DNA from 2 places in the Paenibacillus sabinae T27 genome. Region 2 is predicted to be linked to the other one. Evidence: a T-box and tRNA genes for the amino acid it is inferred to sense, from the RefSeq annotation. Region 2 holds a T-box; the other holds one or more tRNA genes.
What was found. A T-box is a leader RNA that pairs with one kind of tRNA and senses whether it is charged. The one in region 2 lies ahead of PSAB_RS18650 (arginine--tRNA ligase), so its partner is inferred to be a tRNA-Arg.
Positions count from the first base shown of each region.

Region 1 (7,653 bases), 1.4 Mb from region 2:
CGGCCCTCTTCATCGAATACCATATCGGCGTTACCGTGGTCGGCAATAATGATTGTTACGCCGCCCTTGGCACGAACGGCTTCTACCACTTTGCCTACACATTCGTCCGTCACTTCGACCGCCTTGATCGTCGGTTCCAGCAAGCCGGAATGGCCGACCATGTCGGGATTCGCGAAGTTCAGAATGATGGCATCGAATTTGTCCGCTTCGATCTCAGCCACACAAGCCGCAGCCACTTCGTAAGCACTCATCTCCGGTTGCAGATCATAAGTCGCTACTTTCGGGGAGTTGATCAGAATACGAGTCTCACCCGGAAGCTCTACGTCACGTCCGCCGCTGAAGAAGAACGTTACGTGCGGATATTTCTCGGTCTCCGCAATACGCAGCTGCTTCTTGTTTTGCTGAACGAGCACTTCGCCCAGGGTGTTGTCCAGATTCTTCGGTTTGTAGGCAACATAGCCCTGAACCGTTTCGCTGAACGTGGTCAAGCAGACAAAATGAAGATTTTCCGGGAACAGCGGGCCGCGGTCAAAGCCGCGGAAATCAGCGTTCGTGAATACCTGGGACAACTGGATGGCACGGTCCGGGCGGAAGTTCAGGAACACAACGGAATCGCCGCTTTCAACAGTCGTTAACGGCTTGCCTTCGCTGTCCACGATCACGCAAGGCTCAACAAATTCATCATACACGGAATTCTGGTACGAGGCTGTGATCGCCTGCAATGCGTCCGAAAATTTCGGTCCTTCGCCATAAACCATGGCACGGTAGGTCTTCTCTACGCGGTCCCAGCGTTTGTCGCGGTCCATCGCGAAGTAACGTCCGGATACCGTGGCGATTTTGCCTACGCCAACCTCTTCGATTTTGGCAATAAGAGCTTCAATGAATTGCTGACCGCTGCTTGGAGGTACGTCGCGGCCGTCCATGAAGGCGTGAATGAATACATCGTTCAACTCTTCCTTTTTGGCCAGCTCCAGCATAGCGAACAGGTGATTGATATGGCTGTGTACCCCTCCGTCGGATACCAGCGCATACAGGTGAAGCTTCTTACCGGTCGATTTGGCGTGTCTTACCGCTTCAACCAGCGTTTCGTTCTCGAAAAACTCTCCTTCGCGGATGGACTTATCGATGCGGGTCAAATCCTGGTACACGATCCGGCCCGCGCCAATGTTAAGATGTCCTACCTCGGAGTTCCCCATTTGGCCTTCCGGAAGTCCTACGGCTTCGCCGGAGGCGGTAAGGGTCGTATTAGGATACTGCTTCAGGTAACGGTCGTAGTTAGGTTTGTTCGCCTGTGCAACGGCATTGCCTTCTACAGTATTACGCAGACCGAAACCGTCCATGATAATCAGCGCTACAGGTCTTGGAGCTGACATTACTTCGCCCCCTCAACCAATTGGATGAAGGAAGCTGGCTGCAGGCTTGCGCCGCCGACAAGAGCGCCGTCGATGTCGCTTTGGCCCATATATTCGGTAACGTTCTCAGGCTTCACGCTGCCGCCGTACTGGATGCGAATCACTTCAGCAGTCGCTTCATCATACAGATCCTTGATCAGGCTGCGGATGTAAGCAATAACCTCATTGGCATCCGCCGAAGTGGAGGATTTGCCGGTACCGATCGCCCAGATTGGCTCGTAAGCGATAACGGTTTGAGCTGCCTGTTCCGCGCTCAGACCTTGGAACGCGCCTTCAGTTTGCACTTTGCAAACTTCCTTCGTTTGGTCGGCTTCACGCTCTTCGAGCTTCTCGCCTACGCATACGATCGGAGTAATACCGTGGCGGAAAGCCGCATGCATCTTCTTGTTTACGATTTCATCGGTTTCACCGAAGTAAGCGCGGCGCTCAGAGTGGCCGAGAATAACATAATCCACGCCAAGATCCTTCAGCATAACGCCGCTGATTTCGCCTGTGTAAGCGCCGTTGTCCTCGAAATGCAGGTTCTGTGCGCCGATTTTGATGCTCGTACCTTGAGCCGCTTTCGTCAGAGCCGGCAGATTGGTGAATGGAGCGCAGATTACCGTCTCTACGCCTTCAACTTCTGCCGCGCCTTTAACCTCGGCGAAAAAGCTTTCAGCTTCCGGAACTGTCTTGAACATCTTCCAGTTGCCGGCAATGATTGGTGTTCTACTCATAGCAAAGCTTGCCTCCCTTTATAACTCTTACTTGTCGTTAAGTGCTACTACGCCAGGAAGAGCCTTGCCTTCCATAAATTCAAGCGATGCGCCGCCGCCGGTGGAGATGTGGTCCATTTGGTCAGCCAGCTTGAACTTCTCAGCCGCAGCAGCAGAGTCGCCGCCACCGATAACCGTGTAGCCTTCTGTTGTCGCACAGGCTTGAGCAACTGCTTTTGTGCCTTCTGCGAAAATATCGATTTCAAATACGCCCATCGGTCCGTTCCAAACGACCAGCTTGGAGTTCTTGATGACGTCCGCATACAGTGCGGCGGTCTTCGGACCAATATCCAGGCCCATCCAGTCAGCAGGGATTTCGTTAATGTCGACGGTCTTCGTGTTCGCATCGGCTCCGAATTTGTCGGCCACTACAACGTCAACCGGCAGCAGGAAGTTCTTGCCGAGCTTCTTAGCTTTTTCGATAAAGCCAAGAGCGGTGTCGATTTTTTCCTCGTCAAGCAGGGATTTTCCGACTTCATAGCCTTGAGCTTTGGAGAACGTATAAGACAGACCTCCACCGATCAGCACGTTGTCGGCCAGCGTCAGCAGGTTGTCAATAACGTCAATCTTGTCTTTAACTTTCGAACCGCCGATGATTGCGGTGAAAGGACGTTCCGGATTGGACAGGGCTTTGCCGAGTACGGACAATTCTTTCTCCATCAGAAGTCCGGACACAGCTGGCAGATAGTGGGCGATGCCTTCGGTCGAAGCATGCGCGCGGTGCGCTGCGCCGAATGCGTCGTTGACGAACAGATCGGCCAGTTCGGAGAACTGCTTGGCAAGCTCCGGATCGTTCTTCTCTTCACCCGGATAGAAACGGACATTTTCAAGCACCAGAACGTCGCCGTCTTTCAGTTCGGCAACTTTCGCTTTTACCGCATCGCCAACCGCTTCGTCAGCTTTGGCAACCGGTTTGCCCAGAAGCTCGGACAGACGCTCCGCAGCCGGAGTCAGACGCATGGAATCGACGAATTGGCCTTTAGGACGGCCCATATGGCTCGCCAGAATGATTTTGGCTCCGTTCTCGATCAAATACTTGATCGTCGGCAGCGTTTCGCGGATACGCGTGTCGTCGGTGATTTTGCCGTCTTCGAGAGGCACGTTGAAATCGACGCGCACAAATACGCGTTTACCTGTTACTTCTACATCACGGACACTTTTTTTGGTCATGACTTTTTAACCTCCACACCCGGAATTGTTCCACTCTGCAATACTGGGGTAACACACTTGAGCTTGCATCAAGAAGAAACGGCTGCGCCCTTCTATAAGGACGGCATCCGTTTTTCCCGAAAAGAACTATAACGTACGATTAGGCGAATTATGCTGCGATTCTCTTGTATTTCGGAAAAGAGCGGAAACAATGGACTGCTGTTTCCGCTCTATGGATGATGCTATATAAAATCTTTAATTATTTAGTCAGTTTTGCGAAGTGTTCCAGCGTACGAACGAGCTGGGCAGTGTAGGACATTTCGTTGTCGTACCAAGCAACAGTCTTAACGAGCTGTTTGTCGCCAACGGACAGAACTTTAGTTTGCGTAGCGTCGAACAGGGAACCGAAAGTCAGGCCCTTGATGTCGGAGGATACGATTTCGTCTTCCGTGTAGCCGTAAGTTTCTGGATCAGCAGCTTCTTTCATTGCCGCATTAATTTCGTCTACCGTTACGTTCTTTTCAAGAACAGTAACCAGCTCTGTCAGGGAACCTGTAGGTACCGGTACGCGTTGAGCGGCACCGTCGAGTTTGCCTTTCAGCTCAGGAATAACAAGGCCGATTGCTTTTGCAGCGCCAGTCGTGTTAGGGATAATGTTCTCAGCAGCAGCACGCGCACGTCTGAAGTCGCCTTTGGCATGCGGAGCGTCCAGCGTGTTTTGGTCGCCAGTGTAAGCGTGGATTGTAGTCATCAGGCCTTCAACCACACCGAACTTGTCGTTCAGAACTTTGGCCATAGGAGCCAGGCAGTTCGTTGTGCAGGATGCGCCGGAAATAACAGTTTCGGAACCGTCGAGAACGTCATGGTTAACGTTGTATACAACAGTTTTCATGTCGCCTGTAGCAGGTGCGGAGATAACAACTTTTTTCGCTCCGCCTTTCAGGTGAAGCTCAGCTTTTTCTTTGGAAGTGAAGAAGCCTGTGCACTCCAGAACGATATCTACGCCCAGGTCGCCCCAAGGCAGTTCTTCAGGGTTGCGGTTAGCCAGAACCTTAACATCTTGGCCATTCACTTTGAAGAATCCGTCATGAACTTCAACTTCGCCTTGGAATTTGCCTTGAGTTGTATCATATTTCAACAAGTGCGCCAGCATCTTGGCATCGGTCAGGTCATTGATCGCTACAACTTCGATTCCTTCCACGTCTTGAATACGGCGGAATGCGAGGCGGCCAATACGTCCAAATCCGTTAATACCTACTTTTACAGTCATTGAATAGTTCCTCCTAAAATTCGTTTTTATTTATTCAAGACAAGCCTAAGGCTTATCAAGACAACAAGTTAAGTATAAAGCATAAAAAATGCCAATGCTCGTCTAATGCCGAATCTGCTCGGAGGCAGCGCTATATTCGTCGATCTCCCTGACGATTTCAGCCGCTGCGGCTTCATCTATAACGAGTATGTCCTCTTGGCCGAACCTTAGCACGGCGTGGATGGCTTTAGCCTTGCGCTTTCCTCCGGCTATGCCGATAACGACTTCCGTCCGAAGAATGTCCTCAAGACGAAGTCCCATGGTCAGCATGGAATGAACGACCTTGCCCTGTTCGTTAAAGTAATGACCGAAGGATTCGGCAACGGCGCCTGCATCCTTGATCTTGCTGACGGTTTCCTCGTCCAGGTTTCTGCGGCGAGTCATTTCCACAGCATCTCCGATTCCATGCACGATAATTCTCGAACGGCGGATAATCTGTACAATTTCTGAAATATTCGGTTCATGCGCCAGCGATTGATAGGCATCCTCGCTTAGCAAGTCCGGCACATGCAGCAGCCGGTAATGCGCTCCGATCCGCTTGGCCATCGTTGAAGCGATGGTATTGGCCTGAAATTCCACACTCTCTCCAAGCCCGCCTCTTGCCGGTACAATCAAGACTTCTTTGTAAGACAAGGACATTGGAGAGGTCATCTGCTCCGCCAATTCGTACAATGTCGAACCGCCGGTAACGGCAACCGTATCGTCGGTACGCAGCACGCTCAGCAGCGCTCTGGCCCCGGCTCTTCCCAGCTCTCTCTTGGTAAAAGGTGAAGCCTCACAATCTCCCGGCACCACGATAACCTTCTTCAAACCGTAGCTTGAACGAATTTTCTCTTCCAGATCATCAAGGCCAAAGAGGCTTTTGGCCACAGGCTCGAGCAAATCAAGCAGTTTCCGTCCGGCATCGCTGATGCGCATGCCAACACTCTCGATCTCAATGAGCCCCTGCGACTTCAGAAGGTCCGTTTCCGCACGAAGCACCCGCTCGGTCATATCAAGCGAAGCGGCAAGCGTTCTGCGGCCGATAATATCCGACAACAGGATCTGATGAAGAATCGTATACCGTCTTTTGAGGGTTTCCATGAGATCAGGCAGAAGCTGCTTTTGGATTTCCAATAAATTACGCATGCTTTCACTCCTGCAACTTCGTCTTTCTCGTCTTCCCCTTCTCTATGGTCTTAAAACGTCCCGGGTTAACTTTTTAAGTCCCACCAATATTCTACCCAAATATTGCCCTGAACGCAAGGGCTCCGAAACTAGAATTCACAACCTCTTTTCTTCTTATGCATCGACACCTGCATCGACACCGGCATTGCGTTGACGAAAGATCGCTGCCAGAGATCTGTATCAATAATTGGGAGTTGCAATGCTTCGAATTTTATATTATAATAATTTCTGTTGCGCCCGTGGTCCAATGGATATGACGTAGGCCTCCGAAGCCTGAGATCCAAGTTCGATTCTTGGCGGGCGCGCCACATTATTTGATTAACCAAACCTTGTGTATTTAACCCAGCGCCATGAGATGGCGCTTTTTTTGTGAGGACAGTTTGACTTTCTTTGACTTTTTGTTTGAATTTGTTTATCATGTGGGTAATACGGTAAGAGTTAATGAAGAAACGGCTATGCCGGCTTGGTTAAGAGCGGCTTCTCGTTTCCCGTACAGGGGATAAAGATGAAGACATGCGCACAGCATATAAATCCTTGTCCTTCTAAAATGAAGCTGTACGAAATCCATTATTGAAGATCTAATTCTAAGGAGGTTTTCCACGTGAGTTACATTCCTATGGTCGTAGAACAAAGCAACCGCGGCGAGCGGGCGTATGACATCTATTCCCGTCTGCTGAAGGACCGCATCATTTTCCTTGGAACCGAGGTCAATGACGTGGTAGCCAATTCCATCATCGCACAAATGCTCTTCCTGGCCGCCGAGGACCCGGAGAAAGATATTTCCTTGTACATTAACAGTCCGGGCGGTTCCATCACCGCTGGCATGGCGATTTTCGATACGATGCAGTACATCAAGCCTGACGTCTCCACGATCTGCGTCGGTCTCGCCGCTTCCATGGGCGCCTTCCTGCTCAACGCCGGAGCCAAAGGCAAACGCTATGCGCTGCCGAACAGCGAAATTATGATTCACCAGCCGCTGGGCGGAGCCCAAGGACAAGCTACGGACATCGAGATCCGCGCCCGCCGCATCCTGAAAATGCGCGACAAGCTGAACAAGATTCTGGCTGAACGCACCGGCCAACCGCTGGAGCGCATCGAGAAGGACACGGACCGCGACTACTTCATGAGTGCAGCGGACGCAGCCGAATACGGCCTTGTCGACAAAGTCATCGAGAATACAACCTCCGTTGGCGCCTAATCTTCCATAAAAATGCAAACACCCTTTGTTCACAATTGTGGGCAAAGGGTGTTTTGTGTTGTTAATTGGAGTTCAGATTTCCATACCCCATCGAGTGCAGCCGCTCGGCAATCACGCGGTAGCCTTTTCCATTCGGGTGAAGATGGTCGATCGAGAGCAATTCCCGCTCGTGTCCGGCAAACGTTCCGTAAATATCGGCAAAGCCGCATTCCTTACTGCAATACTGCGCCAGTTGGCGGTTGAACTGCCGGACCCAGCCTGAAGCCTCTTCCAGCGTAGGATACGGATTATACAATCCGACAATTCGTATAATATAGGGCTTGCCGGCGCCTGCCTTCGCTTGGTGAATCTGTCCCATGATACCGGCAAAATTGCGCCCGGATTCTTTCAGGGCTTTTTGATAGACTGAAGACGGCAAGTGGGACTGCCCCCCCGCCTTCGCGACATGGATCAGGTCGTTGCCGCCGATCGAAATCGTAATAATATCCGCCTCGCGCAGTGATTGGCGAAACAGCGGGTTGTATTTTACTAGCTTCTTCAGCTCGGCTGTAGTCAAGCCGTTGATTCCCAGGTTCGTATAAGCGACAAAAGTACGGAGCGATATCTCCGACATCCGCCGGTAAACGGGAACAAAGCCATTTCCGGGCATTGCTCCAAAGCCGG
Region 1 is NZ_CP004078.1:174,283-181,935, reverse strand. It holds gene gpmI (2,3-bisphosphoglycerate-independent phosphoglycerate mutase) at 1-1,373, opposite strand, end outside; gene tpiA (triose-phosphate isomerase) at 1,373-2,128, opposite strand; gene PSAB_RS00885 (phosphoglycerate kinase) at 2,156-3,337, opposite strand; gene gap (type I glyceraldehyde-3-phosphate dehydrogenase) at 3,576-4,586, opposite strand; gene PSAB_RS00875 (sugar-binding transcriptional regulator) at 4,689-5,753, opposite strand; tRNA gene PSAB_RS00870 (tRNA-Arg) at 6,026-6,100, shown strand; gene clpP (ATP-dependent Clp endopeptidase proteolytic subunit ClpP) at 6,394-6,990, shown strand; gene PSAB_RS00860 (GDSL-type esterase/lipase family protein) at 7,052-7,653, opposite strand, start outside.
Region 1: it has a tRNA-Arg gene. The T-box ahead of PSAB_RS18650 (arginine--tRNA ligase) is inferred to sense a tRNA for this amino acid. The anticodon was not compared.

Region 2 (7,653 bases):
CCCGAAAGCTTACCTGCTGCGGATGCTCCTCCCGCGAAAGATGCCGAAACAGCGAATACGGCAGCCAAAGCTGTAAATGTGATTTTTTTGAAAAATTTCATGGTTGATTCTCCTCTCGGCGTACAGCCGTCTAAAGTTAGTGTCGTTATTGAAAAAGCGGTCTTATCGTGTCAGTTGCACAGACTTGCCGTTCTCGATTGTTACCAGCTTGCCGCCTACGATTACAGCCAGCTTGCTTCCGTCAGCGGAAACCGCGACTTCGGAAATGTCGGCCTTGGTGCGGAACAGCTCTTGCGAAGAACCGGATACCGTAACGGAATAAATGCGGGAAGTGCCGTCAGCAGCCGTTCCGGATGCGATAATTCCGCCGGCAGCGGCCTCAGCCCAGTTCACTTCGATATCCAGCGCAATATTGGCGGTAGTACCGTCCGGCTTCACTGTCTTCAGCGTGTTGACCGTTTTGCCTTCAGGGTCTGCGCTCAAGTAAACCACCGTTCCGTCAGCTTGAATTTCCGGATACAGCTTATTGTCGTCCGAGGTGGTCAGAGCGGCCGGCTTCGCGTCCTTTGTGGACAGGTCAAGCTGATACAGCTGCTCTCCCGCCTTGCTGAAGTCGACCGTCAGGGAATCTTCCGTGCTGTCGGCGTCATTTTTGGCGGTTCCGGTAATGTTGACGATGTAGACCGCTCTCTTTCCGTCCGCGGAAATATGCAGTTCGGATTTGTTCTCCACCTTATCGGCCAGCAGCTCCGTTACAGCGCCGGTATCAACCGAAATCTGGGAAATCTTCTCCTGCTTGTCCCCTTGGATAAAATAGATGATCTTGCCGTCCGTCGACCAGGTAAGGTCTGTCTTGGTGGAGGTATCGGTTCCGACCGGTTTCACCGCACCCGAAGTCAAATCAATGACGTACAGCAGGCCGGTCTCATCGGTGAAAGCACCGTAACGACGGTCGCCCGAAACTGCGAAATCCGAGGCTTTGTCATCGCTCGAGAACAATCCGAAGCTGCCCGGATTTGCCCCAAACTTGTAAATTTGCGTCGTTTCGCTTTCCAGGTTCGCCAGAACCGTTCCGTCAGCGGCCCAATGGATTGTATCAAATTCGCCTTGCAGACGCGCTGTGCCAAGAATTTGCAGCGGGCTGCCGAACAGCTCTCCGCCCAGACCGTTAACGATTGCGCTAAGTTCAACGTACAGCTTGCCGCCGAAAACGGTCGGTGCTGTCGTAAAATTGTGTTTTACGCTGTCGAGCGTGTAGCTCTTGGATCCGGCTTTCAATTTAATCGTATGTACTCCCGCCTTGTCCTTCAGCACCAGGCTTCCCGACTCATTAGCGATGCTTGCGCCGAGGGAAGCGGCCAGTTGGCTGATGGAATACAGCTTATATCCGCCGGCATCTACCGTTTTGAAAGTGGTTTGGGCTCCGTTTACCGTCCAAGCCTTAACTCCTTCTTTCACTTTTACCGTCGCCTTAACGGATGCTTTAACGGAGGATGGTTTGCTGACCGGTCCTGCCGCCGCGTACACGCTTGCTTCGCCTGCCGAGACCAGAAGTGCCGAAGCCATCAGTACGCCTAACAACTGATTTCTTTTCAAATGAATTCACCCTTTTTCATATAGGTAACTGCTAAAGTAATTTTCCGCCTTGGTTGTAAAATCTGTTGCCGAGAAATATTTTCCAAAGATGAAGTTGTCCATATTTTTCATGTGGTTTCGGCCGGATTTCAGCCGTTTTGTTAACTCAGAATTAACGTGGGAAAAAAGATTTACAATTGGCGCTGCCTGATTTAATATATTGAGTGAGTACTCACTCATTTTGATGAAGAACGGAGAGATTCGCATGAACCGTGAAGCCCCGGTGATTAAAGTGGAGCATATTCGCAAAGCCTTCGGAAGCAAAGTTGTCCTGGAGGACATCAGCCTTGAGGTGCATAAAGCCGAGACCTTCGGCCTACTGGGCCCTTCGGGCTCTGGCAAGACGACGCTGGTCCGGCTGCTGACCGGAATCGATGAAGCCGACTCGGGGGAAGTCCATGTGCTAGGAGTGAAGGTTCCCAAGCTTTCGTTGCTTTCACAAATCGGCTATATGGCCCAATCCGACGCCTTGTACAGCGAGCTGAGCGCCAAGGAGAATCTGGAATTTTTCGCTTCGCTGTATGGATTGAAGAAAGAACAGAGAAACCGCCGAATTAAGGAAGTTATGGAGATTGTAGGTCTGGAAGAGCATCTTCGCAAAAGAGTCGATCAATACTCCGGGGGGATGAAACGCCGACTGTCGCTGGCCATCGCGCTGCTGCATGAACCGCCGCTGCTTATTCTGGATGAGCCGACGGTCGGGATCGATCCGGTGCTGCGAATGTCCATCTGGAAGGAGCTTAGAGCTCTGAATGAACGGGGAACGACCATAGTGCTGACGACCCACGTGATGGATGAAGCCGAAAAATGCGACCGGCTCGGCATGATCCGGGAAGGCCACCTGCTTGCTGAGGATACTCCCGCCAATCTGCTTCGGGCAACGGGTTCATCTTCTATAGAAGAAGCATTTTTATATTACGGAGGTGTGCGTCCATGAGAATCCGCGCTCTTACGCTGCGTATCTTGCGGCAGTTCATTCACGACAAAAGAACGATGGCTCTGATGTTCGCCGCCCCCCTGCTCGTTCTCAGCCTGATGAGTCTCGTATTTGGCGGCAATGCCTATAAACCAAATATCGGCGTGTCGGGTCAAGCGGCCGTCCTGTCGGAAGCGCTGGCCAAACATGACGCCAAGGTTGTGAAGTATGACTCGGAGGAAGACGGAGTTCAGGCGCTGAAAAACGGAACGATCGACGCAATGATCACCGCGGGTATCGGCGCTCCGAAGGTCGTACTGGAAGGAAGCAATCCGACTGCCAATCGGGCCGTTATGCAGGCGCTGGAACAGGCGACAAGGGACCTGGGAGCAACCGGGTCAGCTCAGGCGCAGGGACAAAAGACACAAGGACAGCAGGGACAGCAAACGCAGGGACAGCAGGCTCAGGGACAGCAACCGCAGGGACAGCAACCGCAGGGACAGCAGGCTCAGGGACAGCAGGCTCAGGGACAACAGGCGCAGGGACAGCAGGTACAGGGACAGCAAACCCAGAGACAACAGGTGCAGCCTGCCGCCCAACCGCAAATCAGCTACCTGTACGGCTCCGCCGACATGAAGACCATCGACCGGTTCGGACCGATTATGATCGGCGTATTCGTCTTCTTTTTCGTCTTCCTGATTGCCGGGGTCTCCTTTCTTCGGGAACGGACGACAGGGACGCTGGAGCGCCTGCTCGCCACTCCGCTTAAACGGTGGGAAATCGTCATCGGCTATGTTATCGGCTTCGGTATTTTTACCGTGTTCCAGGCCCTGCTCATTTCCTGGTTCTCCATTCAGGTGCTGGGCATTATGATGGCCGGGAGCTTCGGCTATGTCCTGCTGATCACGCTGCTGCTGTCGATGACGGCTCTGACGCTAGGTACGCTGCTGTCGGCTTTCGCCGGGAACGAGCTACAGATGATTCAGTTCATCCCGCTTGTCATTGTGCCGCAGATTTTCCTGAGCGGACTGTTTCCGCTCGACACGCTTCCCCTGTGGCTTCAGCGGATCGGGTATGCCACTCCGTTATACTACGGGGCGCAAGGGATGATGGACGTGATGATCCGGGGCAAAGGCTGGACTGCGATTGAAACCGATGTGGTTGTGCTGATCGCTTTTTCGCTTCTGTTCATGATTCTGAACGTGCTGGCCCTCCGTAAACACCGCAAAATGTAACTTCATTCCGTAAATATGGTAATATAAGCTGATAAAGTTTGGAGGGTTGCCATGATGGCCGAACATTTTTCTGCCGACAACAATACGGAAGACTGGGCTCAGGAGCTGCTTGCCCTTGGCGCTGACGAGAAAATGACGCCGAAACAGGTTGCGATTTTGCAGGCGGCCGTGGATGTGTTTGCGGAAAAAGGGTACGCGGGCACGGCGACCAGTGAAATCGCACAGAAGGCCGGGGTGGCGGAGGGAACGATTTTTCGCTATTACAAGACCAAGAAGGATCTGCTGCTGTCCATTGTGGGGCCGACGATGAGCCGTATGCTCGCCCCTTTTGTCATAAGGAATTTTGGTAATTTGCTGGATAAATCTTTTGACAGTTACGAGGATTTTCTCCGCTCCCTGATCCGGAACCGGCTGGAATTTGCCCGGAAGAACTTTAAGATCCTGCAGATCCTCATTCAGGAAATTCCCTTTCATCCAAGCCTGCGCAATCAGTTCATGGAAGATATTATGAGCAAGGTTTTTGAAAGGATTTCCGCCCAAGTCGAGCACTTTAAGCAAAAAGGGGAAATTATCGACGTCCCGGCGCCGACCGTGATTCGTTTTACCGCATCCGCGATCATCGGCTACATCATGACCCGCCTGCTGCTGCAGCCCGACAAGGAATGGAACGACGAAGAAGAAATCGAGCTGCTGATCCGGCTCATTAAACACGGCATTTCGGCTGATCCCGGAAATTCGGACGTCTAAGGAGCATACCTGCGAAGGCGGCTTCGACCAAAAAAATCCCGTCAGGCCTTCAGGCCCGGCGGGATTTCTCGTTACGCGGACAATTATACACACCAAGCTTTAGTAATGATCACGAGCAGAATGAACAGTACCAGAATCGCGCTTGTCGAAGTCATGCAGCCCAGGTCTCTAGCTTCACCCACGGTAATTCCTCCTCTGCATTGGGATATGTCACTAGATTATGCAGCAGCTGTCATGCCCGTCCGGGAATTTCGGCAAACAAATGAAACGAAGAATCCATTGCTTTTTCCCAAAAAATCGATTATAACAAGAAGAAACCATTGCACGTCCGATTGAACAACATATTCACAGACAGTCGATGATCGGGAGATTAGTGAAGGGCCCCTGATGCCCAGCGAGCCGGGATGGTGGAAGCCGGCGGCAGACCTTCATGAAGCGCACCCGGGAGACGGACTTCCGAAACGATCCTCTTAGTAGGAAGCCCCGGTACAGGTCCGTTATCCTATAAGCGGTCAGGGCCATCCGGTCTTGGCAAGTAGAGTGGTACCGCGAGAACACAAGTCCTCGTCTCTTTTTGGAGACGCGGGCTTTTTTTATTATCAGAAGGAGGTTGTGAGGATGTTATTAAGCCGGATCATTCAGCAAGCGGTGGAGCAAAGCGTTATACGGGTCATGGAGTGTCTTGGGGCGGAGATTCCCGAAGGGTTGACCGTGGCCGTGGAGCAGCCGGCGAACCCGGAGCACGGTGATTATTCAAGCAATATTGCCATGCAGCTTGCCAGAACTCTGCGGAAACCGCCGCTTGTCATTGCTCAGCTGATCCGGGAAGAACTGGAGGCATCGGGTCTGGCGGAAGGCTTGCTGGAAAAAGCGAACACGGCCGCTCCAGGCTTTCTCAACGTTCATATCCGCTGGAGCGCGTGGGCCGGACACCAATTCGAGCTTCCTCCGGCGCCAGGGGAAAAAGTGATCATCGAGCATACCTCCGTCAATCCTAACAAATCGATGCACATTGGCCACCTTCGGAATTCCTGCATCGGCGACACGCTCGTGCGCATGTTAAGAAGAATCGGATATACGGTCGAGGTCCACAACTATATCGATGACCTGGGCAACCAGCTGGCGGATACCGTCGTCGGTCTGCTGAATGTGCCTTTAAGCGGTGAGCATGTCCGGTTCGGTGATTACTGCTGGGACATCTACTCGGCGGTGAACCGGGAATATACCGTGAATCCGGAGCTGGCGGCCAAACGCGCCGAAACGCTGCATGAGCTGGAGGAAGGGACGGGAAATGTCGCATGGCTCGGCAGCCTGACCGCCGAACGGATCGTTCGGGAGCATGTGGAGGAGATGAGGCCGTTCGGCATCGAATACGATCTGCTCGTCTGGGAAAGCAGCATTGTCCGGGAAGGATTCTGGTCAGCGGCGTTTGAGCGGCTGCGGGAGACGCCTTATTTTTACCGGGAAATGGAAGGCAAGCTCGCGGGCTGTTGGGTGCTGAAGCAGGGAACGGAACCGGGAGTGCAGGATGCCGAGCACACCTCGGATAAGGTGCTGGTGCGTTCGAACGGGATTTTGACCTACACGGCCAAGGATATTGCCTACCATCTCTGGAAATTCGGGCTGCTGGACAAGGATTTCACCTATAAAAAATTTACAGAAGGGCTGTATACGACGGTACAAGGGGGAGATCATCTCCCGCTCGGCAGAGCAGATATCGTCATTAATGTCATTGATTCCAGACAGGAATATCCCCAGACAATGGTTAAAGAGGCGCTCCGAGCGCTCGGATATTCAGCTCAGTCGGATAAGCTCCACCATGCGGGATACGGCGTCGTTTCTCTTAGTCCCGCTTCAGCCGCCGATCTCGGCATCGATATTTCGGACGGGAAAGCCTCATACGCCATGTCGGGGCGTCAGGGCATAGGCATCAAGGTGAGTGATCTGATTTATCTTATGGAGGACAGCATTGAGCGGACCCGCGCCGATCAAAGCGGACTTCCCAGCCGGGACATCGCTATTGCCGCGATCCGTTACTACCTGCTGCGCTTCAACCTCGGCACCGAGGTCGTGTTCGATCTGCGTCAAGCGACGGAAATATCCGGCAACACCGGCGTGTATTTGATGTACTCCTATGCTCGCGCGGTCAGCGTTCTGGCGAAAGCCGCGGATATCACGCCGGAAATGGCGGCAGAAGCTTGTGCTTGCATACCGGACCCAATGGAAAAAGCCGAGGCCGCGCTGCTGCGGCATATCGCTTTTTGGCCCGACACGCTCGATGCGGCCGTACGGGAGCTGGCGCCGAATGCGGTCTGCGGTTATGCGCACACGCTCGCCACGCTGTTCAATAATTTCTACTCCGCCTGCCCGATCCTGAAGGCCGAGCCCAAGCGGCTGCGCTTCAGACTCTGGCTGGCCCGGAAATTCGCCGACACGCTGAAGGACGCGCTGGATGTGCTGGGCCTGCCCGCGCCTGATCGGCTGTAGGATGCGCTGGGACTGTTCGCGCCCGATCAGCTGTAGGATATGCTGGGACTGCTCGAGCCCGATCGGCTGTAGGGAGACTGATTGGGAGGGGGGCTTGTTACGGTGAGGTAAAAGATCCGACTTTGGGAAAGGATTCGGTTCCAGTGGTGGCGGCTGATTGGGGTTGACTCCGTCATCCAACGCCAAGTACCGCGCGCTGGGACCTTCGCGTGTCAGGCGGGAACCAATTTTGCGTAAGGATTCGGTTCAGTGATTGAGCTACTTGGGTTACTTTTTCCGATCCACTCCGGTTCTATTGTGCACTTCACCAGGCTTTATTGCTGCTCTCATTTGTTTAATGCTAGAAATTGGTTTTCGGGGTAGTCGTAGAGGTTAATGACATGACTGGGAGCGGACGAAGCGGAATTTCTCCCGTTTATTTACATGAAAACAGCCCTCCGCCAGAGATAAACTGGAATTTCTCCCGCTTAATCTGCCGGTTTTGCCTGAAATGGAGCAAAATCGCCCAATAAGCAGGAGTTTTTCCCTTTCATAGGTGAAAAATCCATTTTTGAGAGGATTAAACGGGAGGTTTTCCCGTTCATCCAAAGGGTAAAAGTACAAAACCCTCCAGAGGGATCGCTTTGTTGCGTC
Region 2 is NZ_CP004078.1:4,049,841-4,057,493, forward strand. It holds gene PSAB_RS18625 (phosphate ABC transporter substrate-binding protein) at 1-101, opposite strand, end outside; gene PSAB_RS18630 (stalk domain-containing protein) at 163-1,596, opposite strand; gene PSAB_RS18635 (ABC transporter ATP-binding protein) at 1,841-2,572, shown strand; gene PSAB_RS18640 (ABC transporter permease) at 2,569-3,786, shown strand; gene PSAB_RS18645 (TetR/AcrR family transcriptional regulator) at 3,838-4,533, shown strand; gene PSAB_RS25530 (YjcZ family sporulation protein) at 4,617-4,715, opposite strand; T-box leader at 4,883-5,108, shown strand; gene PSAB_RS18650 (arginine--tRNA ligase) at 5,152-7,020, shown strand.